Regions from separate parts of the Priestia sp. AB genome, predicted to be linked through region 2. Evidence: a T-box and tRNA genes for the amino acid it is inferred to sense, from the RefSeq annotation. Region 2 holds a T-box; the other holds one or more tRNA genes.
The links. A T-box is a leader RNA that pairs with one kind of tRNA and senses whether it is charged. The one in region 2 lies ahead of thrS (threonine--tRNA ligase), so its partner is inferred to be a tRNA-Thr.

Region 1 (9,023 bases), on a different contig from region 2:
CACAACATCGAATTCACCGTTTTGTTCAAGCTCAAGCACTGGCACCACTTGTCCATTTACCGTTAGCAGCTGCTTCGTTCCTTCAAGGACCTGGGACCAGTGATCATCGTATAAAGTAGAAGAATAAAAAATATATCCCTGAGATTTATATAATAAAAGCAGCTGTTCAAAATGATTTTTCACTTGTTCTTTATCAAACAGAATAACAAAATGCTTTCGATAGAAAAAACTTGTAAAAGGCAGAATAGACGATTGATTAAGCTCTTTAATTATTTCAGCACTATCTTTACCTGAAATAATAGCTCCGGTCAATTCCCCCGCGCCATAAGGTTTCCAATGACTTAACGCCGCTTCTGGAATCAGCACAAGGTTCGAAGATGACACATATATACTCATTCGCTTCACTCCTTTTTTCTACATTTAGACCTATATTTGATTCTCCCCAAATGGAGACTTTCCTCTTATTCCATTCTTAAAAGACAGAACTTTTCCCCTAACTATGATAGATTATAACAAAGATCCTTGAAAAAAATAACCTTTATTTCCTCTTTCTTCTATTTGTAAACTTCTCTTATTTTAGCTGTCTTCGCAGATTTACTAGTGAACGTACTTGCTAATCTAATTCCTTAGTGTTAATTTTATTATGTCGTTTTATAATTTTTTGCATAATTGGTTTCAAACAAAAAAGTATTAATATTTTTGAATGCGATGGTGAGACATTTGGAAGAACGTACAGAACGTAAACAACATAAAAGAAAAAAGCAAAGAAAAAAGAAACGCTTTAGAAAGCTACTTCTTTTCTTTCTCATTCTTGTAATCGCCGCTGGTGCGTATGTGTATTATCAATACCAACAAGGGTTAGCAGAAGCAGACGGAGCTTTTGGGAAAGATGGACAATTTGATTTTAATGGTGCAAGTGCCAATTTAGATAGCATGAATGTGCTGCTTCTTGGAATTGACTCTCGAGGTGAAGAACATTCGCGTGCCGATACAATCATGATTGCTCATTATGACAAAGACAGCAATCAGCCTAAACTTGTTTCTTTGATGCGTGATTCATATGTGGATATTCCTGGACATGGCAAAAACAAATTAAATTCAGCCTATGCATTTGGCGGGCCCGAATTAATGCGTAAGACAATTAAAGAAAATTTCGGCGTAGATGTAAACTATTATGCCGTTGTTGATTTTAAAGGCTTTTCTAAAGTTGCCGATACGATTGCCCCTGAGGGAATTACGGTTACCGTGCCGCACGAAATGTCATCAGGAATTGGCATGACGCTAAAACCTGGAAAACAAACTCTTCACGGAGATAAATTACTAGGATACGTGCGATTCCGACATGATAGCCAAAGTGATTTCGGGCGCGTGAAGCGTCAACAAGAAGTGATCGGTAAATTAATGGATGAAGCTCTTCAAGTAAAGACGCTGGCGAAAGCTCCTAAGCTATGGGGCGTCATTGATCCATATGTGGATACAAATATTCCGCCAAAAACATTTATTGTGATAGGAAAAGATTTTTTAGTTGGAAATCAGCCAGATTTAAAATCTCTTCGTTTACCGGTTGAAGGTTCCTATTCAAATGAACGAATATCCGGTATTGGTGCTGTTTTAAGCATCGACCTTGAAGAAAACAAACAAGCGTTACAGTCATTTTTAAATTAGGAAAAGGTGTCCATTGGCGGACACCTTTTTTTATACTATTCAAAAAAACTTCTGTTTTTCCTCCCTATCCTTCAAAAAAATTTGAGCTTCGACAAAAAATGAAGCCATTTTCCAGGAAACAGCTATTTCTTTGAAGTTCTATTTTTCCTGTTACATGCGTATATGAAAAGAGAAGGACTTCTTTTTTATATTTTTGATTCAAGGAGATGAACGTATGAAATTATATGGTTTTCAATCTGAAGAAGAGCGTTCCTTTCTTCATTCTACCTATAAAGTAAACCCATTGCTTTCTCATACTGGAGATGTCAAAATTAGCTTTCTATCTTTTCAAGAAAATGATTATACCCCTCGTCAAGAAGCTACGATTCCACAGCTTCTATTAGTCGTTCACGGGGAAGGCTGGGTAGCTGGGGATAACGGCCTGAAAATTTATATCAAACAAGGTGAATCCGCATTTTGGAGAGCGGGGGAATCATTTGAAGTCGGGAGTCTAACGGCTATGACAGGATTACTCATTGAAGGATTAGATATCGCTCCTCAAAAGCTGCTTACTTCTTTTTCACGAACAAATGTAAATTAAAAAGCCGCGTTAACGCGGCTTTTTTTTATTATCTTAGTAATCGAGCGTAGCTTTCAGCACTATCTTGAATAACTTTGTCACTCAGGTCACCGCCTGCTCCTTGAAATAAAAATGGCGTTTGGAACTTCATACCTGTTAAATTTGCCGTAGCTTGAAACGGAAGAAGCAGATGATTCATTGGGTAACGGTTGTATCCCCCTTCTTGATAAGCTTCCGCAGGGCCTCCTGTCGAAGTAGCTACGACAAACTCTTTTCCCTGAAGTTTAGTACCTTTGCTTCCATAAGCCCATCCGTATGTTAAGACAACATCTTGCCACTCTTTTAAGAGTGCTGGTGAGCTGTACCAGTAAAATGGAAATTGAAAAACAATACGATCAAATTGAACAGCTAACTCCTGCTCTTTTTCTACATCAATTTTGAAATCGGGATAGTTTGCGTATAAATCATGAACGTACACATTCTCTTCTTTTTTTACTCGCTCTGCCCACGCTTTATTAATGCGAGAAGATGCTAAATTTGGATGCGCTAAAATAACCAGTGTTTTCATTTTGCTACTCTCCTTCTAATGTCTGTGCTTGCTTTGTTCTTTTCTATTTTTTCCGCTTGCTTCTCACGGCTTGCTCAGTCATTCTTTCCTTTTCCTTCAGCAAATCCAAGTTAGTTTACACTTATAAACTACCAGTATTATCATTCTGCTTCAATAAAATTGACTTTGCTTTTATCACCTTTAATTTTTTTATGTATCCAAAACGGCAGATAAAGGACAAGAAAGCTAAGAATCATCATTCCTTCAATCCATACTAAATACCAAGGATGAGGTCCAAGAACATCCAGCAAGGAAGCGTGTTCTGGCTTTTTCATCATGTATAAATAATTCGCCCCGAGTAAACAATTCATGACATAGATAAAACCTCCGTACAGATTAACAAATACTACGCTTACCCACAAAGAACGAAACGTCGGCTCATATCTGCAAACAGCAATTAGCATACAGCAAGCAAGTACCACACCGCCATGCGATACATAAAACTGCACATAGCGAAACTGGGCATACGCATAGCCGCCAAGGTCTGGGGTAATCATCGCTTGAACAGAGCTGCTGATTCCTGCGAAGTACACAAAATAAAAAAGAAACCTACTTTTGGTTATCAGCATAACAGCAGCCAGCAGCACGACTATATCACTGAGCTGAAGAGGCAAGGAAGTTTCAGCAGACCACTGATGGCAGCTGATTTCCCAAGCTTGGTAGGCTGTTTCTGAAGCAATTAGAATGAGTGAAAGCAAAATGAACACAAACCTCTTTTTTCGCAGTTGCTTTCGACACAAAAAAATAAATGCTCCTATAATCACGATAATAGCTAAAGTTACAAGATGTTCAACTGAAAAAAGCTGAAAGGAATGTTGTACAGGATGACACGTAAAAAATGAATTCATAAAAGCGCCTCCCTTCCATCAGAAAACAAATTCGGTACCTTTAGCTTGTTCATAAGACCTCATTTTCATTAATGCTTCTCTCGCATTAAAAAGAGATTGAGACATAACGAAATCACGCCAATCTAAAGACGGACGAATGGTGTAAATAATCGAGTATGGATCACTTCTTGCACCGCAGTTGATTTCCATGCAAGGCTTCGCTTTCCGCGGGAGTCTTCGCGTTGCCCTCCAATCAACTGCTAGAACCAACTAAAATAAAGAGATCCGAACGATTCATCATTCGGATCTTCTTTCAACTAACATACTGTTATCCTAGCTTTTTTCTTCGTTTTTACTCTCTAATTAATCCTTTTTTCACTAAGAATTGATGAGCAACTTCTTCAGCCGTTTTTCCTTTCGCATTTACTTGATAGTTCATTTCACGCATTTCCTCATCACTGATTTTACCGCCCAGTTGATTTAAGATTTTTTTCAGTTCAGGGTGCTCTTTTAGCGTATCTTCACGAAGCACAGGCGCTCCTTGATACGGCGGGAAGAGCTGCTGATCGTCTTTTAAGACTTTCAAACCAAACTGTTTAATTTCAGGGTCCGTTGCGTAAGCATCAAGCATGTTAATATCGCCTTTTTCTACAGCGCGATAGCGAAGCTTCGGCTCCATGGTTTTAATATTGGGGAAGGTAAGGCCATATTCTTTTTGGATGCCTACATAGCCATCTTCACGATCTTTAAACTCAAGCGTAAATCCTGCTTTTACTTTATCTGTTGCATTTGCCAAATCTGAAATAGTTGTTAGATTATTTTCTTTGGCAAATTCTTTTGTCACGGTCAATGTGTACGTATTATTAAACTTCATTGGATCTAAATAGACAAGACCGAATTTCTTTTGAAACTCTTCTTTTGCCTGCTTGTACACCTCTGTTTCATCTTTGCTGTCCGGCTGTTCCTTTAGATGCGTCACAATGGCTGTACCTGTATATTCAGGGTACAAATCGATTTCCTTGTTACGCAGAGCCTCAAATACAAATACCGTTTTCCCAAGCGACGAACGAAGATTTACTTTCATATCCGTTTGATCTTCAATTAATTCTTTGTACATATTAATTAAAATGTCTTGTTCTGCACCAATTTTCCCTCCGATAACAAGGTCTGGTTTTGTTGCGCTCATCGCTGCAAACGGAGAAACAAGAATGAGTATTAATACGATGATCATAATAAACGAGCGTTTTTTGGACCCTTCTTTAGCTGAGTGTTCAATCGTTCGCAGAATTCCATCAAAAATAAGCGCTAATAATGCTGCTGGAATGGCTCCTAATAAAATCAAACTATTATCGCTTCGGTCAATACCAAGCAAAATTAAGCTTCCGAGTCCGCCCGCTCCGATAAGAGCCACGATTGTCGCTGTGCCAATAATGAGTACCATCGCTGTGCGAATTCCGGCCATAATGACAGGAAGTGCTAGAGGAAGTTCTACTTTAATTAATCGTCTCCACGAGTTCATCCCCATGGCTTTGGATGCTTCAATTAAAGATGGATCCACTTCTTTAATTCCGGTATATGTATTTCGTACAATAGGAAGAAGCGAATATAAAAACAGCGCAATAACCGCGGGAAAGGTTCCAATTCCGACAAGAGGAATCAGTAACCCTAATAAAGCGAGTGAAGGAATAGTTTGCAGTACGGCTGTTACGCCAATGATTGGTTCAGCAATGCGGTCATGCCTCGTTAAGTACAGTCCGAGCGGCACTGAAATTAATACGGCGATAACAAGAGCCAGTACTGAAATTTGAATGTGTTCAAGAAGAGCTTGAAACAGTGCATCTCCTCGTTGATCTAATAATGTGCTTAGTGCATTCATTACAGCGTTCCTCCTTCTTTCGTTTTATCAGAAAGAAACGCTAATAGAGTTTTGCGCGTTACAACGCCAATACGTTTGCTCCCTTTTTTCACGGCTATTGCTTCATGATCGTAAAGGGCGTCCATTGCCTGCTGAACAGTGGCAGTTGAAGCTAACTCTTCAGTAGGTTCTACGTCTGGCTGTTCACTTTCTTTGACAAACATATCCAATGTCTCAAATAAAGCATTGCCTTGATTTCCAATAAATGTTTTTACAAATTCATTTTTAGGCTTTTGAATGAATTCCTCCGGGGTTCCAACTTGAACAATTTCCCCATCTTTCATCAGGCAGATACGATCTCCAAGCGTCATCGCTTCGCTCATATCGTGCGTAACAAACACAAATGTTTTTTTGATTTTTTCTTTTAAGCTAATAACATCTTGCTGAAGCTGTTCGCGGCTTAACGGATCAAGGGCACTAAAGGGTTCGTCCATTAAAATAACGGGGGGATCAGCTGCGAGGGCACGTGCTACACCTACACGTTGCTGCTGGCCACCTGAGAGCTCAGACGGCTTTCGGTTTCGATACTGCTTTGGGTCTAGTCCTACCAAAGTAAGCAGTTCATCAATGCGCGTTTTGATTTTATTTTTCTTCCAATGCTTCATCTCGGGTACAATGGCTATATTTTCAGCAATGGTCATATGGGGAAAAAGAGCAATCTGCTGCAGGACATAACCAATGTTCCAGCGTAGCTTATGTATGTTGTGGTCCGATACGAGCTTATCTTTTATGTATAGTTCTCCTTCGGTAATATCATGAAGACGGTTAATCATTTTTAAGGTGGTTGTTTTCCCACACCCACTCGGACCAATTAAAACGAAAAACTCTCCTTCTTTAATTTCTAGATTAATATTTTTCACGGCGGTCGTACCGTCTGGATACTGCTTGGACACATTCTTAAACGTAATCAAATTATCGTTCACCCTCCCTGTTGAAATTTAACCCCGAGTTTCGTGTACCCAATATTCAGAGGCAATAAACATTCTTTTAAGAATATTTCTAAATATGATTCATAAGACACAGGGGAAAAGATACACATATTTTCTCATAACCTCCTAATAAGGCTATCAAACTGTTAAAGTTTTCACAAGGCGGGAAAGAATAATTTTAAAGCCGACACAAATAAAAAAAACCTTCTTTCAACAAGAAAGAAGGTTTTTTAGTATGCTAGCGACAGGGATCGAACCTGCGACCTCTTGCTTACCATGCAAGTGCTCTACCTACTGAGCTACACCAGCGTCTTGGAAAATTATATCACGTTTAAATTCATTTAGGAAGCGCTTTTTTAAATTTTTTTATTGGTATATTCTCTAATTTACGTCTTCTGAAATTCGCACTTTCTACAAAGTTCCATATTTTATGTTAGAACTCCTTACATAAATTGTGTGAATTTTCTTTTTTTATATTACCCTTAGTAAAAGAGCTTACAAAAGAAGGGAAGAAAATAGATGGAACAACAACCAACCATGACCAAATCAAAAACGGCAACTCCCTACCCAAGAGACTGCACGTTCAGCCTGGAAGATTGGACGACGCTCGCTAAGTATTGGTACCCCGTCGCACGCTGCAGTGATGTAACAGAGAAACCAACATCCGTAAAACTGCTAGATGTAAATCTAGTTCTATACCGTACCACACACAAAGTAGTAGCGGCTCGTGATTTATGCGTTCACCGAGGCACCCCGCTTAGTATGGGCTGGGTGGAAGATGATGAAATTGTCTGTCCTTACCACGGCTTCCGCTATGCAACGGACGGCGCATGCACGTCGATTCCAGCTCACCCTGATGCCAACATTTCTCCCCGCCTGTGTATGGCTGTCTATCCAGTTATTGAACGATTTGGATTAGTGTGGACTTCCCTGACAGGTGAACAAGATAACCTGCCTTACTTCGATGCGTGGGAGGCCCCTGATTTTCAGCAAATTGTTTGTCCGAGCTTTGATATCATGGGTTCGGCCGGTCGTCAAATGGAAGGCTTTTTAGACGTAGCTCATTTTGCTTGGGTGCATACGGACACATTTGGTGATCGAAACAACGCCTTTGTGCCTAAATATAAAGTAAGCGATACAGATTATGGGCTTCATGTAGAATATACGAGCACCGTGAGCAATTATTCCAAAGAACAGCAGCATTTAAATCCACCTGATTTTAAATGGCTTCGCGTCTTTGATGTTTATCCGCCGTTTACAGCTACGCTAAAAGTATACTTCCCAGAAGGCGCAGAGCTGTGGATTATGAATGCAGTCTCTCCTATTTCAGCCCGCGAAACACGTTTATTCGCACCAATCGCTCGAAACTTTGACAAAGATTCGAGCGTTGAAGGTGTGTATGACTTTAACCTTCGCGTCTTTGACGAAGACCGTGAAATGGTTGAAAACCAAAAGCCTGAAGACTTGCCTTTAGACCTGCAGATGGAAGCGCATATTATGGCTGATCAAACGTCCATCGGCTACCGGAAATTATTAAAGAAAATGGGCTTAAGCTTTAGATATACAAGCTAAAGAAATCCCCGCTGTCTCAGCGGGGATTTCTTTTTTATTTAGCAAACTGCTCGCTTCCTGCTTTTTCCTTTATCACTTCATCTTCACTTGCCGGCGTGGCGCGTTTCATAAACAATGAAAGAATTAAGGCAACCACCACTAGTACTACTGAGACGGCAAACGCATCGTTAATTCCTTGTACCATTGCCTGCATCCCAATTTGTTCTTTCATTTGAGCTGCCCCGGCTGCCGTTGCATTCGCTGCTCCTGCTCCGCTCATTGCATCTTGAGCAAGCTCTTTTGCATGCGTAGCTGTACGATTTGACATCACCGTTACTAAAAGAGCCGAACCAATAGCTCCCGATACTTGTTGAAGCGTGTTATTCATCGCAGTACCATGCGGATTAAAGCGCTGCGGCAGCTGATTTAATCCGTTTGTCATAACCGGCATCATCACCATAGACATTCCGAACATGCGAAGCGTGTAAAGCGTAATGAGCGTTGTATATGTCGTATCAAGCTCTAAGTTACTGAAGAAATACGTCGTGACGGCTGTAATCGTTAGACCCGTTACAGCCAGTGCACGCGCTCCGAATTTATCAAATAATTTTCCGGTAATCGGAGACATCACACCCATGAGTAGCGCACCCGGAAGCATTAGTAATCCTGAGTGAAGCGGAGAAATGCCTCGTACCGTTTGAACATAAATTGGCATTAGCAGCATGGCTGAGAATAATGCCATTGTAATCACCATTGAAATCGTTGATGATAAAGCAAACATTGGATATTTAAAAATGCGGAATTCAAGCATAGGTGTTTTCAGCTTGAACTGACGCGTAATAAATAAAATCAGCGCCACAGCTCCTACGATAATGGTGCCGTATACTTCCACAGAATCCCAGCCTTTATCCCCTGCTGAGCTAAATCCGTATAGAAGTCCTCCAAATCCAATTGTAGATAACAAAAGAGA
Region 2 (9,023 bases):
ACAACGAGTAAAGCCGCTAACGAGAAGGGGTTAACAATTGTAAAAGATTTTGGAGAAGTGCCGATGTGTTTTACGCTCCACGGAAGAAAATAGGCTTAACTTTAAAAAAGAAATAAGGTGAAACAGTGATTTCTAAATTAACCCGTATTCATGTACATCTTTTGTTCTGTCTATTAGCCGTCATCGGGGGAACGACATGGGCTTTTCAAAAGACTGGATTAAAGGATAGCTTGCCTCTATGGTCAGCAGGTATGAGGTTTTTAATTGCTAGTTTAATAATTGCCCTCTACCTCTTACTCACAAAAAAAATGGCCGTTTCAAAAGAAGTAGTAATCATTTCAGCATTAAACGGAATTTTGTACTTTGCTCTACCGTTTGGTTCTGTTTATTGGGCATCTGTTTATTTGCCAAGCGGGCTTGTTTCCGTTTTAGCTGCCAGCATTTCAGTGTTTGCTCTTTTATTTAATCGCTTATTTAAAGGAACATCAGCTACAAAAGGACAAAAGCTAGGTGTAGTCATGTGCTTAATTGGTATGAGCGTTGTATTTGGAAATCAACTGTTTATACAGGGAAATGTGATTCAAATAGTAGCCATGATCGTCATTTTAATGGCTATGCTAGGTTCTGCTTTTATAACTGTTCAAGTTCAATCTCGCATAAAATCCTTGCCTATTATGACCTTTAATTCTTTTTCGATGCTAAGTGGAGGCGCTTGTTTGCTGATTGTTAGTCTATTTGTAGAAAATGGAAACCGTACTTTCTCTGGGATTAGTCTTATCTCATTATTATACTTGGCCATTATAGGGTCGGTCGTGGGGTTTTCTATTAATATTTATTTATTAAAAAAATGGCATATATCAAAAGCAACGGCGCATTTATTTATTTCACCGGTTATCGCCTTATATGTAGGATTTGTCTTTTTAGGTGAAACATTAAACAAACAGATCTATATAGGTACAGCATTTGTAATAGCAGGGGTTATATTTATTAACTTGAAAAAGCAAATAGAGAAAAACACAAATAATTCTACTCTTAAATCATCTAAAAATATTTCTGCTAAGTAGCTGTTCTAAAAAAGGAGGGTTTTAATCATGTTAACAAAAAATCATACTCAAAGTTTAGTGGAGTTATTAAACGATAAAATAGTACCTTCTCTATATGAGATAAGAAAATATCAGGGCCCAAATGGAGAGGTCAAAAGAAATTACGAAAAAGCTAGAGAGCTCTTATTAAAAGTAGTTGCTGAAACTGAAACAATATATAACTCTTTAAATTTACCTGAAGTGTGGAATGCATTAAAAAATGACGTATGTGATTGGATTGAAAGAGGACTCGATCAAGCTCCTTATTTTGATCAAACGTTAATTGCTTATAGCCCGCCTGCAAACGGGGAGGCGACGTTCTTTTTAGGACCGATTGTAACGCCTAATGGCCCTACAAAAAGAGGATTTTATTTAGAAGCCTTTATCGCTGTGCGCGATGAACCTGAAATCATGAAATCCATCGAAGCAGACCTTCCTCATCCTAAAAATGGGTGTGAATCTTTAAAGCTGTTGGCTGGTACTCAAGGATTTATGGAAGGGAAATGTATTGTATTTTTCCCTGAGAATGTAAAAACAAAAGAAAAGGTAACAAGTCAAAACTTCGCGATATTTTTCTTTAATAAATTTCACAGCATATACAATGAGGATACATTAAAAAGAGCGTCTTCTATCTTTCCTGATTTCAACTTTAAATCTCATACTATGAATAGAGAAGACACTTATCAGGCAAGGGTAATCTGGGGATATCTGCATGATTATTACCACCACTGCGGAAATAAACCTTTTGACCAACATATACAGGCGAAAATGAATTTTTTTGCAGGCATACTAGAAGAAGTTAAAGTAGATTGCCAGACGGTGCTGACTCTTCATAAAAGAAAATATCCTTTTTGGGAAGAGATAACGGAATTTGTTCTCTTTGAACGACTTTTAAGATACCCTAGTCAGCATAATGCACCTCGAAACTTTGATTCTGGAACAGGTTTTTTTCTTTTTAGCTGGCTAGTTGCAAATGGGCGTTCAATATCCCGAAAAGGAGACCATGCTTATTTAGATTTAGACATATGCTTAAAAGAACTGGATCTTTTAGTAAAAGAAATTGAAGAACTTGAAACGATTCAAAGTGACCTTGACTATAAAGAAGAAGCTGAACATTATGTTCGAAAATACTTATTACCTAGTGAGAACGATGATAAATTTATTATCCCGGACAATTACTTTATTAATCAGCAAAATAAAAAGATTGAAGTTCCATACTTACTATTCGATGACCATAATCTTTAAGGAGAAGGTGCACTAGTGACTGCTTTGCATTTAAGTAAAATAGGAAGCAAAATGACTAATAAAGTAGGCGTTCGCGCTATTATGCATGACATCCAAGAGGTGCTCAATTCCGATCTCAATCAATATGTGAATTTAAGTGCTGGCAACCCCGCCATCCTCCCTCAAGTTTATGAAATGTGGGAAGAAGCTTTAAGAGATATTGTGAACGACAAACAATTAAAAAATTTGATTAGCCAATATGGTTCTAGTTACGGTACGCATGAATTAATTGATTGCATAAGAGAATATTTCTTTACGAATTATCATATTAAACTGGACAGAGAACAAGTCTTGATCACGTCGGGAAGTCAAAATCTCTTTTTTTTAGCTTTAAATTCGTTTTGCGGTACAAGTAAAGAAGGAAGAGTAAAAAAAGCATTAATACCTATGCTTCCAGATTACGCTGGGTATAGTGGAGTCGCGCTCGAGGAAGGTGTAATAGAAGGAATTCCTCCTATCCTTTCAAAGCTTGATCATCATACGTTTCGTTATGAATTTAACAAACAGGCATTTAAAAATAAAATAGCTCAGGACCCAGACATCGGAGCTGTTGTATTATCAAGACCTAATAACCCAAGCGGCAACATCCTTTCCGAAGAAGCCGTACAGTTTATATCCCAAGTTTGCAAGCACTATCACATTCCATTGCTAATTGATTCAGCTTACGCACCGCCTTTTCCTGCTATTAATTTTATTGAAATGGATCCAATCATACATGATAATATCATTCACTGCATGAGTCTTTCTAAAGCCGGATTGCCTGGTGAGAGAATAGGAATTGCTATAGGAAAAAGTGACTTCATAAAAGTAATGGAAGCATTTCAATCAAATATTTTGATTCACTCTTCTAGGCTAGGTCAGAGGATGGTGGTTAACACCTTAAAGAGCGGGCAGTTAGCCGGAATTTCAGCTAACTATATAAGAACTCATTATAAACAAAAACATGACTATTTAAAAAAACTTTTAACTACACGTATGCCGGATGATATTCCTTGGTATTTGCACAAAGCGGAAGGTTCGTTATTTGGCTGGCTTTGGTTAGAAGGTTTGCCTTTCAGTGATAGCGATCTATACAATAAATTAAAAGCAGAAAGCTTGATTGTAGTGCCAGGCGGCTCATTCTTTCACGGCAACCAATCTTCTTCTCACAACCGGGAGTGCATTCGCATAAGTCTTACTGCTGCAGATGAGGAGTTAAAGAAAGGAATTGATATTCTTTCTTCAGTAGTTAAGGAAATATACAGTTCAAACTTTATATTTCAAACAGAAAAATTATAATTTCTTTAAGGTTTAGAAGTGCAACTCATACGTAATCATAAAGGGTTTTTTATAAGCTAAAGATTGTTTAAAGAAGACAATAACATCCAATTTCTTTTGGAACTGGATAATTTTTTGCAATGAAAGACTCCTATATTTCTGCTAGCATATGAACCACGTCAAGAAATAGCAAGGAGGCTTTTTATTTTTATGATAAAGAAACTAGTGATTGCTATAGCAATGCTTATCCCAAGTTTTGGTGCAGGTTACTCAGCATTTGCAGCAGCGCCCGCTCATGAACAGCACGTTCAAGTAAATAAAAATGACGAAGAATTATTAGCTCGTCTTGTATCAGCTGAAGCCAAAGGAGAGCCTTATGCAGGCAAAGTAGCCGTGGCGACAGTTGTATTAAATAGAGTCGACAGCAGCAAATTCCCAGACACCGTAAAAGGCGTTATTTATCAAAAAGGTCAGTATAGTCCGGTCAGCAACGGTCAAATTAATAAACCTGCAGACAAAGATTCAAAAAAAGCTGTAGAAGAAGCAATTAACTTCCAAGGTCAAGGAAAAGGTTCATTATTCTTCTTTAATCCTGATAAAACGGGAGATCAATGGCTGCGCCAAAAACAAGAAACAATTAAAATAGGAAATCACGTATTTGCAAAATAATAAAAAAGCTAATGGCTAGCTGCGCGCTGCTATTAGCTTTTTTAGTTATGTACATAAGATAAACAGTAGAATAATCTTTAAAATTAGAATTTCATGGTAAAATATAAAAAGTCATTCATAATTAAAAATATGAGGTGATAACGTGAAAGAGAATATGATGTTTGCTTGGATAGCTTCATGGTTAGCTCTTGCTGGTCAGCTCGTTTTTTTACGGGATTAGCGCTTTTTACAGGGGATTGGCGCTACATGATGTGGAGTTTTATGATAAGTATAATTGTAGGTATACCTAGTATCATTAGCACCTATAAACGAAATCAGCAGCTAAAAGCTTACAAAAAATAAGGAATATCGTATTGAAACGAGTTATGAAAGACTTAGAGAAATCCTCCAAGTCTTTTTTTGTGTGGGTATAAAAAGACATGAACCGTACTCCGTTCTTCTAAAAAAAGTGCTTTTTACATAGTTTATCAATACAGAAAATTTGATAAACATGCGGAGGAATAAACATGCAGAAACAGCCTAATTTTTTGTTGATTATCGTGGACGAGGAGCGATTTCCACCCTTATATGAAAGTAAAGAACTAAAAAAGTGGAGAAAAAAACATTTAAAAGCACATGAATTTTTAAAACAGCATGGAACGGAGTTTACTCGTCACTACGTCGGTTCTACAGCTTGTTCACCAAGTCGAGCTACATTGTTTACAGGGCAGTATCCTTCCTTGCACGGAGTTACGCAAACGCAAGGTATCGCAAAGAAATCACAAGATCCTGATATGTTTTGGCTGCAGCCTAATACCGTCCCGACGATGGGAGAGTATTTTAAGAAGGCTGGGTATCAAACCTTTTATAAAGGAAAATGGCATATTTCTGATGAGAACATCTTAATTCCAGGAACACATGACGTTTTTTCTAGCTATCAGATGCAAACAGGAATACCGGATCCAGAGAAAGAATGCCTTTATCAACGGGCTAATAAGCTTGAAAAGTTTGGTTTTTCAGGGTGGATTGGTCCGGAACCGGAAGGGAGAAATCCGCACAATTCCGGTTCATCTGCGGCCGTTGGAGTGAGCGGACGAGACGAAATATATGCAGAGGAAATCATAGAGCTTATTCAACGATTAGAACATCAAGCGCCTGCGCAGCCTTGGCTCATGGTAGCTTCATTTGTGAACCCGCATGACATTGCGCTGTTCGGAGCGATTACCAAACACCTTCCTATGTTTCAGTTTTCTATTGATGAGACGATTCCAAACATCGATCCGCCACCTACCATTAGAGAACCTTTACAAACAAAGCCTAGCGCTCAAAGCAGCTATAAATACATCTATCCAAAAGCGCTGCAGCCAACCCAAAATTCTAGCTTCTACCGGCGCTTGTATTATCAGCTGCAAAAAAATGTTGATAAACAAATTTTAAAAGTTCTTCGGACCATGGAACAATCTTCGTTCTATGAAAATACAATTATTATTTTTACGTCTGATCACGGTGATTTGCTTGGAGCTCACGGGGGACTACATCAAAAATGGTACAACATGTATGAAGAATCTATTCACGTTCCGCTTCTCATTCATAACAAGCGTTTGTTTCCTAGTTATCAACGTACAGACACACTGACTAGTCACCTTGACTTGATCCCGACAATGCTTAGTTTAGCTAATATAGATGCTTCCGCTATTCAAAAGCAATTACAAAAAAGTCATACGGAAGTACATCCATTTGTTGGGCGAGACCTCTCAGGTATACTTCGAGGAGAAACGTGTGCTGAGCAAGAGGAAACAGCGATTTTCTTCATGACGGATGATGACCCGACAAAAGGACTTCACCAAACAAATTTTTTAGGAGAAAGCTACCCGTCAGTTGTTCAGCCTAATCACATTCAAGCGATCATTGTCGAGTTTTCGTCAGCGGCAGGAAAGGAAATTTGGAAATACGCTCGCTATCATGATAATCTGCAATTTTGGTCAGCAGATGACGAAAAAGATGAATTCATTCACGGAGAGCGATATGAAGGTTACCCTGTGAGTTTTACTACCCTTAAAACAACCCGTGTTCCTGATCAAATTGAAATGTACAATTTGACCAAGGATCCGTTAGAAACAGTAAATCTGGCTCACCCGTATTTTTCGACAAATGAAACAAGGAAAATTCAGCGGCAGCTTGACGTTATTCTTAAAGAACAAGTCAGGAAAAAACGGATTTTTCCGCAAAGTGGAAGCATGCATGATGAGCTTTTGTCTAAAGATAGATAAAAATAGTTTCTATGGATTCAAGTCAGATATTTGCGTGAGCAGAAAAAGGTGTATTTAATATTTTAGTATATAAATTGAAAACCTGATGATGCTTGTGTTAGGTTACTTGTTCTGGTTTGGGGTAGTATTGGTTTCACTTCATTAATCCCGCTTAGATAAAACAAATAAGGACTTATAGCATCTTTCTTTTTCGCCTTTATTGTTATGAAAATAAGAATGAAATGTAGTCGTTAATAGTATAATAAAAAACTTTTTAAGTCCGTAGATTCTTAAGTAACTTTTCAAGAATTCAAGCATAAAGTAATTCTATACCATAAAAAAATAAAAAATTACTTCTTGACTTCTGTTAAATTTATACACTATAATCTCTTTTAACAACTAATAAACAGTATTTGGCAATGAAAAGGACACGAATTAGATACTGTTTTCTTCGCAGAGAATAGGGTCACTGGCTGAGAGCCCTTAAGAAATCATCTAATTTACCACCTTAGAGCTATTGCAGGGAACGTGCATAACTGAAACTGCAATCGGTAAAACCGTTATCTTTTTTGAGCGTGAAATACGTATAGGTATTTCACGGAATTAGGGTGGTACCACGGCCGCATTCGTCCCTTCACTAGGGATGAGTGCGGCTTTTTATGTAGAAAAAATGAATATACAAGCAATGAAAAGGACATGAATCATTTTTGTATTTTCTTTACAGAGAGTAGGGTCACTGGCTGAGAACCCTTAGAAAACGAAATGAATTTACCACCTTGGAGCTGCGGCGGGGAATGTGTATACACTGAAACCGCAACCGGTAAAACCGTTATCTTTTTAAGCGTAAAATACGTATACGTATTTTACGGAATTAGGGTGGTACCACGGCCGCATTCGTCCCTTTACTAGGGATGAGTGCGGTTTTTTGTTGAATAGAAACATATTGGAGGAATGAACATGTCAAAACAAGTGGAAGCAGAAAAGCGAAATCATCAAAAGTTAGGTCAAGAACTGGAGCTGTTTATGTCGATGGAAGAAGCTCCTGGTATGCCATTTTTCTTACCTAACGGAATGATTATTCGAAATGAGTTAGAAAATTACTGGAAACAAAAGCATTATAAAGCAGGCTATCAAGAAATAAAAACACCCATCATGATGAAACAGGAGCTCTGGGAACAATCAGGGCACTGGGAGCACTATCATGAGAATATGTATTTTTCAAATGTTGACAAACAAAACTATGCGATTAAACCGATGAATTGTCCGGGAGCCATTTTATTGTTTAACAGCAAGCGAAGAAGCTACCGAGAACTTCCGATTCGATACGCAGAGCTTGGATTAGTTCATCGTCACGAGCTTTCTGGGTCTTTAAACGGATTGCTAAGAGTCCGTTCATTTACACAGGACGACGCTCATTTATTCGTAGAACTCAGTCAGATTGAAGCTGAGATTAGCCGCATCCTAGCGTTTATCCATGACTTTTACTCACATTTTGGCTTCAATTACAAAGTGGAGTTATCCACACGACCTGAAAAATTCATGGGAGATATTGAAACATGGAACCAAGCAGAAAAGTCCCTTCAATCTGTGTTAAGTGAAAAAGGCTTAGACTATCAGGTAAATGAAGGAGACGGAGCTTTTTATGGGCCGAAAATCGACTTTCATATTTTAGATTCCTTAGGTCGCAGCTGGCAGTGCGGAACAGTTCAGCTTGATTTCTTAATGCCGGAGAAGTTTGACTGTATGTATATTGGAGAAGACAATAAACCTCATCGTCCCGTAATGATTCACCGCGCTATATACGGATCAGTTGAACGATTTATGGCCATCTTGATTGAACATTACGAAGGTCAATTTCCTCTTTGGTTAGCTCCTGTTCAATTTAAGCTTTTGCCTATTGCACCGCCGCACGTGGAATATGCATATAAAGTGAAGCATGAGCTGGAGTTAAAAGGGTATCGTGTTGAAGTAGATGATCGCATTGAAAAAATAGGGCTGAAAATTCGAGAAGCAGAAATGCTGAAAGTTCCTTATATGGCTGTGATAGGAGATAAAGAAGTGGAAAATGAATCGCTTGCTATGCGAAAGCACGGGAAGAAAAATATAGGAACAGTAAGTGTAGAAGAGGCAGCTGTACACTTGAATAAAGAAAAGAATTCAAACAGAGTGTATTGAAGCTATTTACTTTACTAAATAGAAAAATCCGATTTTTTAAGTCGGATAGTGATTCCCTTCATTTTGTCTCACACCAAAATGAAGGGAATATTGAACTAGAAGGGTATAAGATAATATATATCAGCAGTATAACTTTTGCCTTAGACAAACGCCGGTATTTTATAAAAAAATTTATCTTATTGCATTCGAATCGTTTGTACGGGATGAAGCTGAAGCCTCACCTGATGGTTTGTTTATATTTTGCTGATCTCGCTTCTTTTTAGAAGGAGAGTAAAAAAGAAATTTAAACATAAAGTATACTCCTAATGCTAGTAAAATACAGCCAATA

Region 1: it encodes a tRNA-Thr, which carries the amino acid that the T-box ahead of thrS (threonine--tRNA ligase) is inferred to sense. The anticodon was not compared.

What each region holds. Positions count from the first base shown of each region.
Region 1 covers NZ_JAQMYN010000001.1:952,515-961,537, reverse strand. The annotation lists gene POF52_RS04915 (hypothetical protein) at 1-396, opposite strand, end outside; gene POF52_RS04910 (LCP family protein) at 709-1,665, shown strand; gene POF52_RS04905 (hypothetical protein) at 1,880-2,245, shown strand; gene POF52_RS04900 (NAD(P)H-dependent oxidoreductase) at 2,274-2,792, opposite strand; gene POF52_RS04895 (YwaF family protein) at 2,933-3,679, opposite strand; gene POF52_RS04890 (ABC transporter permease/substrate-binding protein) at 4,011-5,534, opposite strand; gene POF52_RS04885 (ABC transporter ATP-binding protein) at 5,534-6,484, opposite strand; tRNA gene POF52_RS04880 (tRNA-Thr) at 6,739-6,811, opposite strand; gene POF52_RS04875 (aromatic ring-hydroxylating oxygenase subunit alpha) at 7,022-8,074, shown strand; gene POF52_RS04870 (DHA2 family efflux MFS transporter permease subunit) at 8,109-9,023, opposite strand, start outside.
Region 2 covers NZ_JAQMYN010000003.1:60,002-69,024, reverse strand. The annotation lists gene POF52_RS09990 (hypothetical protein) at 1-93, shown strand, start outside; gene POF52_RS09985 (DMT family transporter) at 126-1,064, shown strand; gene POF52_RS09980 (DUF6421 family protein) at 1,092-2,327, shown strand; gene POF52_RS09975 (valine--pyruvate transaminase) at 2,343-3,644, shown strand; gene POF52_RS09970 (cell wall hydrolase) at 3,834-4,292, shown strand; gene POF52_RS09965 (sulfatase-like hydrolase/transferase) at 4,799-6,541, shown strand; T-box leader at 6,931-7,157, shown strand; T-box leader at 7,197-7,425, shown strand; gene thrS (threonine--tRNA ligase) at 7,478-8,695, shown strand; gene POF52_RS09955 (hypothetical protein) at 8,867-9,023, opposite strand, start outside.